Regions from separate parts of the Shewanella sp. H8 genome, predicted to be linked through region 1. Evidence: predicted binding sites of a transcription regulator. Region 1 holds the regulator's gene; each other region holds the start of a gene.
What was found. The regulator sigma-54, encoded in region 1, starts transcription at its own class of promoters, with help from an activator protein. The targets are predictions, from matches to a motif close to GTTGGCACGNNNNTNGNNT.
Positions count from the first base shown of each region.

Region 1 (4,292 bases):
AGTAAGGTAGCTGCGATTGTTACGTTCTAGGTGAGGCATCCAAGTTTCGAATAGGTTTTCAATTTGCCAGATAAACTTATTAACTAATGGCTGGCGCCCTAAAAACTCTTGTACAGGTTCGTCTAAACCAGTAAATGGACGCAGCTCTATTTCCCAGTGTGGGTTGGGCAAAAAGCGTACATCAAACATAAAGTCCGCTTCTGTCGGCATTCCGTGTTTAAAGCCAAAAGATTCAAAGTTAATCACTAACTCTTTATCAACACTGCCTAATAATATTTGCCTAACCTGGTCACTTAATTCGTAAATATTCAGTGCTGATGTATCAATATAATGGTCAACAATTTTTGCGATTGGTTCAAGTAAGCGTCCTTCTAGTTTGATCGCTTCTTGCAGTGAAATATGATTTTTAGATAGCGGATGTAATCGACGAGTTTCACTATAACGTTTGAGTAGAACTTTATCATTGGAGTTTAAAAAGAAGCTGATAATTTCAGTGTCGTGCTCAAGCAGGGCTAATTGATTTTGAAGCACTTTACTTTGCTCATCAATGTTGCGTACATCAACACTGATTGCCACTAAATCATTACTACCTTTGAGCTGTGCTAATAATGTGCCAATAAGAGCTAAAGGCAAATTATCAACACAATAATATCCTAGGTCTTCCAATACTCTTAAGGCTACTGATTTTCCTGAGCCTGAACGTCCTGATACTATGACAAGTTTCATGCAGTGATAACCTGATAAAGTTCTGTTGAGTCGTGAGTTTTACGAAGCTGTTTCAATATTTGCTTGTCACTTAGTTTTTGGGCCATGTTCGATAACGTGCTTAAGTGTTCTTGGCACTGATCTGCCGGCACTAATAAAGCAAATAACAGATCAACTGGTTGGTTATCGATTGCATCAAAGGCAATGGGTTCTTCACACTTAATAAATATGGCAATGGGCTGATCGATAGACGTCAATCGACCATGAGGTATCGCGATGCCATTTCCTATACCTGTGCTACCCACTTTCTCTCTCGCTAAAAGGCTTTCAAAAACCTCTTGCGAAGATAGGGGTGGGTACTGGGCAGCGACTAAGTTGCTGATGAGTTCCAGTACTTTTTTCTTACTGCCCGGGGTGGCACAGGTAGTGCACTCCGGTCGCAGAATGGTACAAAGTTCCATCGTTAGTGTTGTGTATACTTCTGTTGGTGTTTAATTACCTGACGGTTGAGCTTATCGATCAGGGCGTCTATTGCAGTATACATATCAGTACATTCTGACATGGCAAACATCACTATGCCATCTGTGATTTTACTGGCTTTTGATCTTTGTTGTAACTTTTATACATTGAGCGCAACGTTTGCATTATGGCTCTGATCGGAGTGTCGTTCAAGCTTTGAAAATTTATCATGAATATATTCCGTTGCCTTGTAGGTTATAAACTCTTACGTTGGTTAGACGGTGGAATCATCATTGCTTCACGATATTTTGCAATGGTACGACGAGCAACGTTTATGCCCTGTTCAGCCAGAAGTTGGGCCATTTTACTGTCACTCAGCGGTTTTTGCTGGTTTTCTGCAGCAACTAATTTTTTGATAAAAGCACGAATTGCAGTAGATGAACATTCACCGCCATCGTCAGTGCTGACATGGCTAGAGAAGAAGTATTTTAGTTCAAACAGTCCTCGTGGGGTGTGCATGTATTTTTGGGTAGTCACCCGTGAAATGGTTGATTCATGCATTTCTACAGCTTCAGCGATATCATTTAATACCATTGGTTTCATGGCTTCTTCGCCATATTCAAAGAAACCTTGTTGAAATTGTACAATGCAATTGGCCACTTTGAGTAATGTGTCGTTACGGCTTTCAATACTTTTAATAAACCATTTAGCTTCTTGCAAGTGGCCTCGAATAAATTGACTATCCGACGGATTTTTACTGCTTCGCGCCATGGCGGCGTATTGTTGATTAACGCCAATTTTTGGCATGTTGTCAGGATTTAACTCTACAACCCATCGGCCATTTTTCTTTAGTACCGTAACATCGGGTATGACGTATTCGTCATCTACGGCAGTAATTAATAAACCTGGACGAGGATTAAGTGACTGGATTAGGGTGATAGCGTCACGCAACTCGTTTTCTTTTAGCTTTGTTTTACGCATTAACAATCTAAAATCACGCCCGGCAATTAAATCTAAATAGTCTTTAATCAGCAGACGAGCATTATCAATATGGGGGGTTGTGTTGGCATATTGCGCTAATTGGATGAATAAGCACTCGCTTAAATCTCTAGCCGCTACACCAACAGGATCAAAGTGTTGAATGCGCTTTAATACGGCTTCAACTTCATCTAGTTCAACGGTTTCATCGCCCATTGCTTCGAGAATATCTTCGGTACTTTGGGTTAAATAACCTTGTTCATCAACAGCATCAATGATAGCGGTGGCAATTGCTAAATCGGTCTCAGAAAAGGGAGTAAGATTTTTTTGCCATTCTAAATGCTCATACAGACCTTCGGTGGTTTCACCTTGGAATGGCATGTCATCGTCGCGCATGCTCGCACTGCCTGAACCTGACATTGGGGAGGCGGTATACACTTCGTCCCATGTCGTATCCATGGCTAGATCATCCATGGTTTCTTTGGTTATAGACTCTGCAGTGTCAACTGTAGAGGTGTCTTTTTCTTTATTAACGCTGCTGTTGTCACTAAAGTCGGTATCAGCTTGGTCTCGATTTTCTTTTGCGGAGTTTTTTGCTTCTGAAAACTCATCTTCTATTTCAAGCAATGGGTTTGAATCCAATGCTTGTTGGATTTCTTGCTGTAGCTCCAATGACGATAATTGCAGTAAGCGAATAGCCTGCTGCAATTGTGGGGTCATGGTTAAGTGTTGACCCATTTTTAGTTGGAGTGACGCTTTCATTTACCGCTTATCCCTAGATGATTTCCATAAAAATGACAATCTAAAATACTGTATTGATTGTTACATACATCAATGACATTTAACGTTATTTAGTTAACGTTCAACAAAACGAGTTAGATAGTTTAAAAGACCCGTAACTTAACTATAGCTTGAATTGTTCACCTAAGTACACAGCTCGAACTTGTTGATTGCTCAATACTTCATCAGGTGTACCTTCAGCAATTAAATTACCTTGGCTAACAATATAGGCCCGCTCGCAAACATCTAACGTTTCACGAACATTATGGTCGGTAATTAATACCCCTAAACCGCGACTTTTCAGTTGTTGGATAATTTTTTTAATATCAATAACTGAAATAGGATCAACACCAGCAAAGGGTTCATCGAGTAAAATAAATTTTGGATTAGCAGCTAATGCGCGTGCAATCTCAACGCGACGACGTTCTCCACCCGACAACGACATGCCTTGATTATCGCGAATGTGGGTAATGTGGAATTCTTCTAGCAAATGCTCAAGTTGTTCAATTCGTTGGTCGTTGTTGAGCTCTTTGCGAGTTTGCAACACGGCCATAATATTGTCGTGTACAGTGAGCTTACGAAAAATGCTGGCTTCTTGCGGTAAATAACCAATACCTTTACGGGCTCGAAGATGCATTGGATCGGCGGTGAGATCGTCATTATCAATTAAGATCCGACCTTTATCGCTTTTTACTAAGCCGACAACCATATAAAATGTGGTTGTTTTACCCGCCCCATTAGGGCCTAAAAGACCCACTATCTGGCCAGTTTTAACCGTTAAACTAACATCTTTAACAACTTGACGAGCTTTATAGCTTTTAGCTAAATTTTCAGCGGTTAAGGTTATTTGGGTCATTGTTTGTTCTGCTTGTTAACAGGGATTTCAGGGAGTTTTTGCTTCGGCGCGGTTTCATCTTGGAAGTTTTCAGGTTGAATAATCGTGATGACCCGATCTTGTCCCTTACCTGTACTTTCAGCTATCAACTCTTGTGCATTGATATTGTACTTAATTTTGTTACCAGTAACTTGGCTTCCTGATTGCTCAAGCTTGGCATTGCCTATTAATGTGAGCGTGGTGCTGGCAAGATCATAAGTAATTTCGTCGGCACTGGCGGTACCTATTTGGCCGTCATCTAATTCTTGTGAAAACGTTGCCGGCGAACCAGTGGCGATAAGTCTTTTACTGGTGCTGTTTTCGGGGGTAAATGCCCGCAGCTGATCAGCATTGATATTAATCGAGCCTTGAACAATGGTAACCGGGCCATTAAAGACAATTTGATTGTTTTTAATGTCGGCAGACTGGCTTACTGCGGCAATTTTTAACTCCTGCATAAGATCACCTTGTTTAGCCATGGCAGGCAAACTCAGTA
Region 1 is NZ_CP157213.1:3,813,065-3,817,356, reverse strand. Features, by position in the region: gene rapZ (RNase adapter RapZ) at 1-726, opposite strand, end outside; gene ptsN (PTS IIA-like nitrogen regulatory protein PtsN) at 723-1,166, opposite strand; partial or broken gene hpf (ribosome hibernation-promoting factor, HPF/YfiA family) at 1,169-1,423, opposite strand; gene ABIS04_RS16625 (RNA polymerase factor sigma-54) at 1,420-2,904, opposite strand; gene lptB (LPS export ABC transporter ATP-binding protein) at 3,047-3,778, opposite strand; gene lptA (lipopolysaccharide transport periplasmic protein LptA) at 3,775-4,292, opposite strand, start outside.

Region 2 (4,292 bases), 810 kb from region 1:
TGGTGTCAGCGATTATTTTACCCGGCTTATGTATCGGTTTAGTTGTGGCGGTCTTTCAAGCTGCGACATCAATTAACGAGCAAACCTTAAGTTTTTTACCCCGTTTATTGGTAACGTTATTTGCATTAATGTTTTTAGGTCATTGGTTAGTGCAAACCATGATGGAATTTTTTATCGAGATGGTAAATCTCATTCCACAAGTGATAGGTTAAGTCATGGATATTTTGTTTGATGAAATAAGTCAAACAATTGCTGCCTATTTATTGCCATTTTTTCGTATTTCATCCATGTTGATGGTAATGGTTGTCTTTGGCGCCAATACAACTCCAACTCGAGTTAGGCTGATGTTATCCGTTGCGATAACGATGGCTGTTGCGCCCATTTTACCCCCGATTGAAAATGTCGAATTAATGGCATTGAGTTCTGTTTTTGTCATTTTGCAACAAATGCTAATAGGGGTCTCTATGGGGTTTGTAACCTTAATGGTAATGCAAACATTTGTGTTAACGGGACAGATTATTGGTATGCAAACCAGCTTAGGTTTTGCCTCTATGGTTGATCCGGGTTCTGGTGCACAAACACCTGTAGTCAGTAACTTTTTTCTCTTACTCGCAACATTGATTTTTTTGGCTGTAGATGGTCATTTATTGATGTTTAAAATGCTGGTGGCCAGTTTTGAATCTATTCCAATTTCAAATCAAGGTATCTCAATCGCCAATTATCGCGCTCTTGCTGAATGGGGCGGTTTTATGTTTGGCGCAGCATTAACTATGTCTATTTCGGCTATTATTGCCTTGTTATTAATTAATTTATCATTTGGTGTGATGACTCGAGCGTCACCTCAATTGAATATTTTCTCTATTGGTTTTCCAGTCACCATGGTCAGTGGTTTATTTATTTTATGGTTAACATTGGGGCCCATCATGGAGCATTTTGATGAAGTCTGGTCAGCTGCACAGTTACTTCTGTGTGATATTTTGCTGCTGCAATGTCCACTTGATAGTTCTGTAGTTTTCTAGGGGGCATTCATGGCAGAAAGTGATAGTGGTCAAGAACGCACCGAGGAGCCCACAGGAAAGCGACTTGAGCAAGCTCGTGAAAAAGGTCAGGTCGCCCGTTCTAAAGAGCTCGGTACCGCAGCGGTACTTATTGCCGCATCGGTTGGTTTTTCGATGACAGGGCCTGCAATTGCCAAAAGCCTTTATAATATTATGAAGCAAATTTTTTCCATGGAACGCGACCAAATATTTGATACCAACTCTATGTTTCGGGTGTGGGGAGTTGTTGGGAATGAGTTAGCCTGGCCATTAATGAGTTTTATTGCTTTACTGGCATTTGTCTCTTTTTTGGGCAATATCGTTTTAGGCGGTATGTCTTTTTCGGTCAAAGCGTTTATGCCTAAGGGCAGTAAATTAAACCCAATGAACGGATTTAAACGCATGTTTGGTACTCAAGCCTTGGTTGAGCTTGCTAAGGGAATAGCTAAATTTTTGGTAGTGGCATTATCGGCTTATTTTCTCCTAAGTTTTTATTTTTATGATATTTTAACCCTGTCTGGCGATCACCTACCTGGTAATGTTTACCATGCTTTAGATTTACTTATTTGGATGTTTATCCTGCTATGCTGTTCAATGCTATTTATTGTTATTATTGATGTGCCCTTTCAAATTTGGAATCACAATAAACAACTGAAAATGACTAAGCAGGAAATCAAAGATGAATATAAAGATTCAGAAGGTAAGCCTGAAGTTAAAGGTCGAATAAGACAGATGCAGCAAGAGTTGGCACAGCGACGTATGATGACTGAAGTGCCTAATGCTGATGTTATTGTGGTTAACCCTGAACATTATGCGGTGGCAGTTAAATATGACGTAAAACGTTCGTCAGCACCATTTTTACTCGCTAAAGGCGTTGATGACGTTGCTTTTAGGATCCGAGAGATTGCTCGAGAGCATGATATTGCTATTGTTTCTGCACCACCACTAGCTCGCGCTATTTACCATACCACTAAGATTGATCAACAAGTGCCTGAAGGTTTATTTACCGCTGTAGCTCAAGTATTAGCGTATGTATTTCAACTAAGACAATACCAGAAAGGTAAAGGCCGTCGACCTAAAGCCATCCCACTTAACCAACCTATCCCAGATGATTTGAAGCATTAATCACCACTCAATTAGCTTATGTTGTGCAATAACTAATAGTGGCTCAATTTTTGCTTTATAGTTTTATTGGCGTCAAATATCAGTACTTTATTTCGCAATAGACTATACGAAGGGTTTACCTCAATGGATGCAAAAGCAGCTTTCGGGCAATTTAAACAAATAAGACTAGCGACATTTAAAGGTATTGGTACACCTTTATTGGTGCTTGCGGCGCTGGCAATGGTGGTGTTACCCATTCCTGCTTTTTTGCTCGATATCCTTTTCTCATTCAATATCGCGTTAGCATTAGTTGTGTTGCTTGTTACTATTTATACCGATAGACCCCTCGATTTTGCTGCTTTCCCTACCGTATTATTAGTGGCTACCTTGTTAAGGCTTGGCCTTAACGTTGCTTCTACTCGAATTGTATTGCTTGAAGGTCATAATGGTGGTGATGCTGCCGGTAAAGTGATCGAAGCTTTCGGTTCGGTAGTTATCGGTGGTAACTATGCAGTCGGTTTAGTGGTGTTTCTTATTTTGATCATCATTAACTTTGCCGTTGTAACTAAAGGTGCTGGGCGTATTTCTGAGGTGAGTGCTCGCTTTACCTTGGACGCCATGCCTGGTAAACAAATGGCAATTGATGCCGATTTAAATGCCGGTACTCTGACTCAAGATCAAGCACGTATTCGTCGCGCTGAAGTCACTCGAGAAGCTGACTTTTACGGTGCTATGGACGGTGCTTCAAAATTTGTAAAAGGTGATGCGATCGCTGGTATTATGATTCTAGTTATCAATATCTTAGGTGGATTCGTTATCGGTATTGTGCAGCATGATCTAGACTTTTCTAGTGCTGTAGAAATTTATACGTTATTAACCATCGGTGATGGTTTGGTTGCACAGATCCCTGGTTTATTATTATCTATTGCCGCTGCTTTATTGGTGACTCGTCAAAATGAGTCTGGTGATATGGGCCAAATGATGTTTAGTCAGATGTTTGACAGTCATAAATCATTAGCCATTGCCGCTGGGTTATTATTTGTTATGGGTATCGTGCCAGGTATGCCCCATGTTGCATTTTTAACATTTGCATTTATTACCGCAGGTGCTGCTTACTTTGTTTACAAGCGTAACGTAGATAAAAAACAAGCTGCATTGACACTAGCGACTAAAGGACCTGTTGAAACTAAAGATAAAGAACCTAAAGATTTAAGTTGGGATGATGTGCGTCATGTAGACACCATTGGACTTGAAGTCGGTTATCGCTTAATTCCATTAGTTGATAAGTCTCAAGGTGGTGAATTATTAGGCAGGATCAAAGGCGTACGTAAAAAACTGTCGCAAGAATTAGGTTTTCTAGTTCCTGCTGTACATATTCGTGACAATCTAGATTTATCACCTAATGCCTATCGCATTTCGTTAATGGGCGTCGTGGTTGGGGAAGCTGAAGTTAGGCATGATTGTGAATTAGCGATTAATCCCGGCCAAGTATACGGTAAGCTTGATGGGATTGAGACTCACGATCCAGCCTTCGGTTTAGAGGCTGTATGGATAGCACCTGAGCAACGTGAACATGCGCAAACATTGGGCTATACCGTAGTTGATACCGCAACTGTGGTCGCGACACATATTAGTCAATTATTGAGTAATAATGCTGCAAAACTATTAGGTTACGAAGAAGTTCAGCAATTAATGGATATGCTGGCCAAAAATTCACCTAAATTGGTTGATGGTTTTGTGCCAGATGTTATGCCTCTGGGCTCGGTGGTTAAAGTGATGCAAAACTTACTTAATGAAGGTGTATCGGTACGTGATTTACGCACTATAGTGCAGACATTGCTAGAGTATGGAACTAAGAGTAATGATACTGAAGTGCTAACGGCTGCCGTGCGTATTGCGTTAAAACGTATGATAGTACAAGAAATCTCTGGTCCAGAACTTGAAATCCCTGTCATTACATTGGCGCCAGAGTTGGAACAGATGTTGCATAAGTCTATGCAGGCTACCGGCGGTGAAGGACCTAATATTGAACCGGGCCTTGCAGAGCGTATGCAGCAGTCGTTATTAGATGCTGCTCAGAAGCAAGAAATGGTAGGGCAACCAGCCATTTTATTGACATCTGGCATGCTTAGGTCAACGCTGTCACGATTT
Region 2 is NZ_CP157213.1:3,005,543-3,009,834, reverse strand. Features, by position in the region: gene fliQ (flagellar biosynthesis protein FliQ) at 1-212, shown strand, start outside; gene fliR (flagellar biosynthetic protein FliR) at 216-1,019, shown strand; gene flhB (flagellar biosynthesis protein FlhB) at 1,029-2,162, shown strand; gene flhA (flagellar biosynthesis protein FlhA) at 2,286-4,292, shown strand, end outside.
Region 2: the regulator sigma-54 is predicted to act here: its motif matches at 2,200-2,218, upstream of flhA (flagellar biosynthesis protein FlhA).

Region 3 (4,292 bases), 1.9 Mb from region 1:
CAAACATATTGAGTCCCTGTGGGTGTTTCTGTTGGTCTTAGCAATGATGATGTTCTGGGGCGTACAACCGCACTTAAGTCATCATTAGGATCCGCCGTAAAGAAGTAGTCATGACCGAGCCCTTCACCTTTACAGAAATTCTGAAACCATAAACATCTGCTAGAACAATGATTAATCACCAAATCAGACATTAATCGGCGTTTGCTGGCAATTGCACTGATGTCTGCCCACGACCCCAGCCCTTCGTTAACGCTTGAGTAGTCAATAACGGCAAATCCGTCATCTGAACTATAAGGGAAGAAGGGCAAAATATGCACTGCATTGATGCAACTTAAATAGCTGTCGATAAATTGTGCTAGCGTGGTAAGGGGTCGTTCACCTTGTTGGATCACGCTATCACCATAAGTGATCATAACAATGTCTTTCTCAGACCAATGATTTGCAAAAGGTTCTGGTACTTGGCAATACTCAGTGATCCGCATGATTTCGATGAGTTGATCAGCTAATGCTGTGGTGCTTATGTCAGGATCGACATCATTGTAAATACTGCTAAGTTGTTGCTGCAGCTTTTGCTGCAAGCCGTCCATTACTGACATAAGGTGTCCTTTAGATCGATTTTGAGGCTAACTAAACTCGGCATTATCAGCTTCAACTGCAGCTTTTAGTTGTTCAAGTACGTCAGGCATAGCGCTTACCACTCGACTCCAAGTTGGCATAAATGGGGTTTCCATTGGATTATCTAAGAAGCGTTGCCCTGCTGTGACTATATTTTGTGCAAACATTTCGACCGCTTTTTCTTCTAAATGAATGTCAGTGGTTAATCCGTTCATTAATGCATCGTTATGATAGGTTTCAACATAATCTAAGGCAATACGGTAATAAGTCGCCTTAAGGGTTCGGAACGATTCGGTGCTAAAGGTATTACCTTGAGTCGCTAATTTACGAAAGAATGCCTTAGTAATATCAATCGACATTTTAGATAAACCCGCATCTTCGTTATCTAAAGATAAGTCTTGATGTTTATGGTCGTAATTGTCGGCAATATCCACCTGACAGATACGATTATGGGCATAGTTACGCTGCATTTCTGACAATACACCGATTTCTAATCCCCAGTCACTTGGGATACGTAAGTCGTTAAGAACATCTCGTCTGAATGAAAACTCACCTGCTAATGGATAACGAAAACTGTCCATATATTCTAAGTATTCGTTATAACCAACGACTTTTTTAAGTGCTTTAATCAAGGGTGTCACTAACAGGCGTGACACTCGACCATTAATTTTGCCATTAGAAATTCGTGCGTAAAAGCCTTTACTGAATTCATAATTAAACTGTGGATTAGCTACCGGATACAGTAAACGGGCGAGTAATGATTTTTCATAGGTTACGATATCGCAATCATGCAGTGCTACTGATTCAGTTTTACCAGAAGCCAGTATATAACCCATGCAATACCAAACGTTTCGTCCCTTACCCAGTTCTTTGGGGGCTAAGCCTAACGCTTGCAGTTTTGCATCCAACGCTTGTAAACGTGGGCCATCGTTCCACAAAATGCGATGATGTTGCGGTAATTCGCCAAAGAAGCTGAGCGCATGTTTGTACTGTTCAAGGTCTGCTCTATCGAGTCCGATGACAATTTCGTCTAAATAAGGCACTTCTTTCAATTTGCTGACAATATCTTTAAGTGCGTCGCCTTCTAACTCGGAATACAACGAGGGTAAGATTAACCCTAAAGGTCGTGTTTTTGAAAACTTAACTAAATCTTGCTCAAGCTCTTCGTGGGTACGTCTGGTTAAATTATGCATTGTAGTGACAATGCCATTTTGATAAAAATCGGCCATGTTACGCCCCTTCTGATGATAGTGGGTTGTTCTGTGATTCTACGGATGACGACAGTAACGTTTTATTAATACATTCTGCCCAGCCTTTAGGGCCATATTCAGTACTTTTGATGGTTTTTTTGTTGGTCGTTAATGTAGGAAATTCATGAGTCGGTGATTTAATTTGTATGGCAATGTCAGCGGCTTCGAGCATGGCATTATCATTACCACTGTCTCCAAGAGCAACAGTGGTTACGGGAGTGCCATATTGTTTGGTATACACATCGGCTAGCCATTTCATCGCTTTGCCTTTATCTGTATCACCGCCGACATGTAAAAAACGTCCGCCCTGCAAAGTATGTGCACCAACACTGGTCATCAACTTTATAAAAGCTTGTTTACTGGTTTCATCTCCTTTCCAGAGCAATGGTTCTGCATAATGTCTAACAAGTGCAAGCTTGGCATTGTCGGGTGATAAATCGGTGAGTTCGCATAACTCTTCAACCGATAAAGATGAGAAACCAACGAAGTCACTTTTGAATGCTTGGGCTTGTTCATTTAGCAGTTCAAGCCAATATTCTCGTGGTTGGCTAAACTCTTTGACCCAATAATACCCTTGGGTAAATGTATCTTGTGGTTGTTGTTCAAAGTAGCCAATCGGAATATAAATCACGGCGCCATTTTCTGAAATAAACGGTGAATTAAAGCCAACGGTCTGCTGTAATTTTGTCATTTCGGCAAAGGTTTTACTGGTATTGGCAATAATGGGTATTTGGCGCTCATTAAGTGCTTCAATCACTTCAATTGCAGGACTAAAGCTGTAGTCAAAATGATCAAGTAAGGTTCCATCTATGTCAGTAAAGATAAGTGGTCGGGTTGTCATATCGTGTCCCTTTTCAATAAATAAATGAAACTAAGCATAGATGCTAGATGCTAGAGCGTGACTTCGTCACTGCTAGAGTCGCTGCGCTGCTAGGTTCTAGATGCTAGCGCGGACTGAGTCCTGCTAGGTACCAGGTTGCTGCGCGGCGAGATTATATACAAGCAATAAATATAGCGAATGAGTCATTCTCGCGCTTAATCTAATCCGATTTACTTAAGATAGATTCAGGATGTGTGCCAAGCATTATAATTTTGCACCTTAATGGAACAAATATAGTTTACTTATTGATATATAGAAGATTATTTTTGTAGCAAAAGCGGTGATATAAAAAACTGTGTTGGATAGGATGAGTGAACATGTGCAACAATGAATAAAAAACGCACCATTTCAGTGCAAAATAAACTAACAGTGACGAAGTCACGCCCTAGTAGGACGAAGTCCGTCCTCTGGCGAGCCTGCGAGTTCCTCGCACCTCACTAAAACTGATTTTCAAAATAACTTTCGATAATTAATACCGCCGAAACCGCATCAATTTGCCCTTTGGTTAAGGCTTTAAAGCCTCCCAATTCAAATAAGCGAGCTTTGGCATCGGCTGTTGTTAATCGTTCGTCTTGAGTGGCAATTTTGATACCAAAACGGCCATTAATTCGATTAGCAAATTTACGAGCTCGTTGAGTCATTTCTTGTTCGGTTCCGTCCATATTTAACGGTAAGCCCACCACCACAAGATCTGGCTGCCATTCTTTTAATAATTTATCGATATCATCCCAATTAGGGATCCCATCAACCGCTTTAATTGATAATAATGGTGTCGCACTAGCAGTAATGGCTTGACCTATCGCGACGCCAATACTTTTGGTGCCGTAGTCGAATCCTAAAACGGTTTGGTGTTGCATGTTTATCTCTTTGTTTAATCTTTAGAGGATGCTTTAAAAGCAACAGCCTAGAGCGCTGCGCTGCTAGGACGCTTCGCGGCTAGATGCTATAAAATCTTAGAAGCAAAGCGACCCTAGCAGGACGCAGTCCGCCCTAGAAGCGTAGCGACCTATTTGTTAAGCATGGCCTATTTGGCTGGACATTTGCCATATATCAAAACCGAGTTGTTGGGTTGCCACTTGCCACATTTGTTCGTGATCAATGCTGAAAAGTAACTCTGGTGTGGCTTTAATAGTTAACCAAGTATTATCTGCAATTTCTTGTTCAAGTTGATCTTTACCCCATCCTGCGTAACCCAGCGCTACAATAAAATGTTCAGGGGATTTTTTCGAACCTATAGCCGCCAATATATCTCGTGAAGACGTTAGCATAGTGTGTTCACTAATTTCGGTGCTATTGAGCCAATGCGGTTGTGGAGTGTGCAACACAAAGCCTCGTTCGGGTGCCACTGGGCCACCTATGAGTACTTGGCTATCTAAGGAGAACAAAAATTCTGGCGATAAATATAGCTCCATTTGTTCAAGCAGATCTTCAACTTCTACGCCGATTGGACGGTTAACCATTAATCCCATGGCGCCTTTTTTATCATGCTCACAAATATATATCACTGCACGTTCGAAAAATGTGTCATCTAAAGATGGCATCGCAAT
Region 3 is NZ_CP157213.1:1,187,716-1,192,007, reverse strand. Features, by position in the region: gene ABIS04_RS05255 (sugar phosphorylase) at 1-596, opposite strand, end outside; gene ABIS04_RS05250 (glycosyl transferase) at 624-1,844, opposite strand; gene ABIS04_RS05245 (HAD-IIB family hydrolase) at 1,846-2,706, opposite strand; gene ruvX (Holliday junction resolvase RuvX) at 3,183-3,602, opposite strand; gene ABIS04_RS05235 (YqgE/AlgH family protein) at 3,759-4,292, opposite strand, start outside.
Region 3: the regulator sigma-54 is predicted to act here: its motif matches at 2,929-2,947, upstream of ABIS04_RS05245 (HAD-IIB family hydrolase).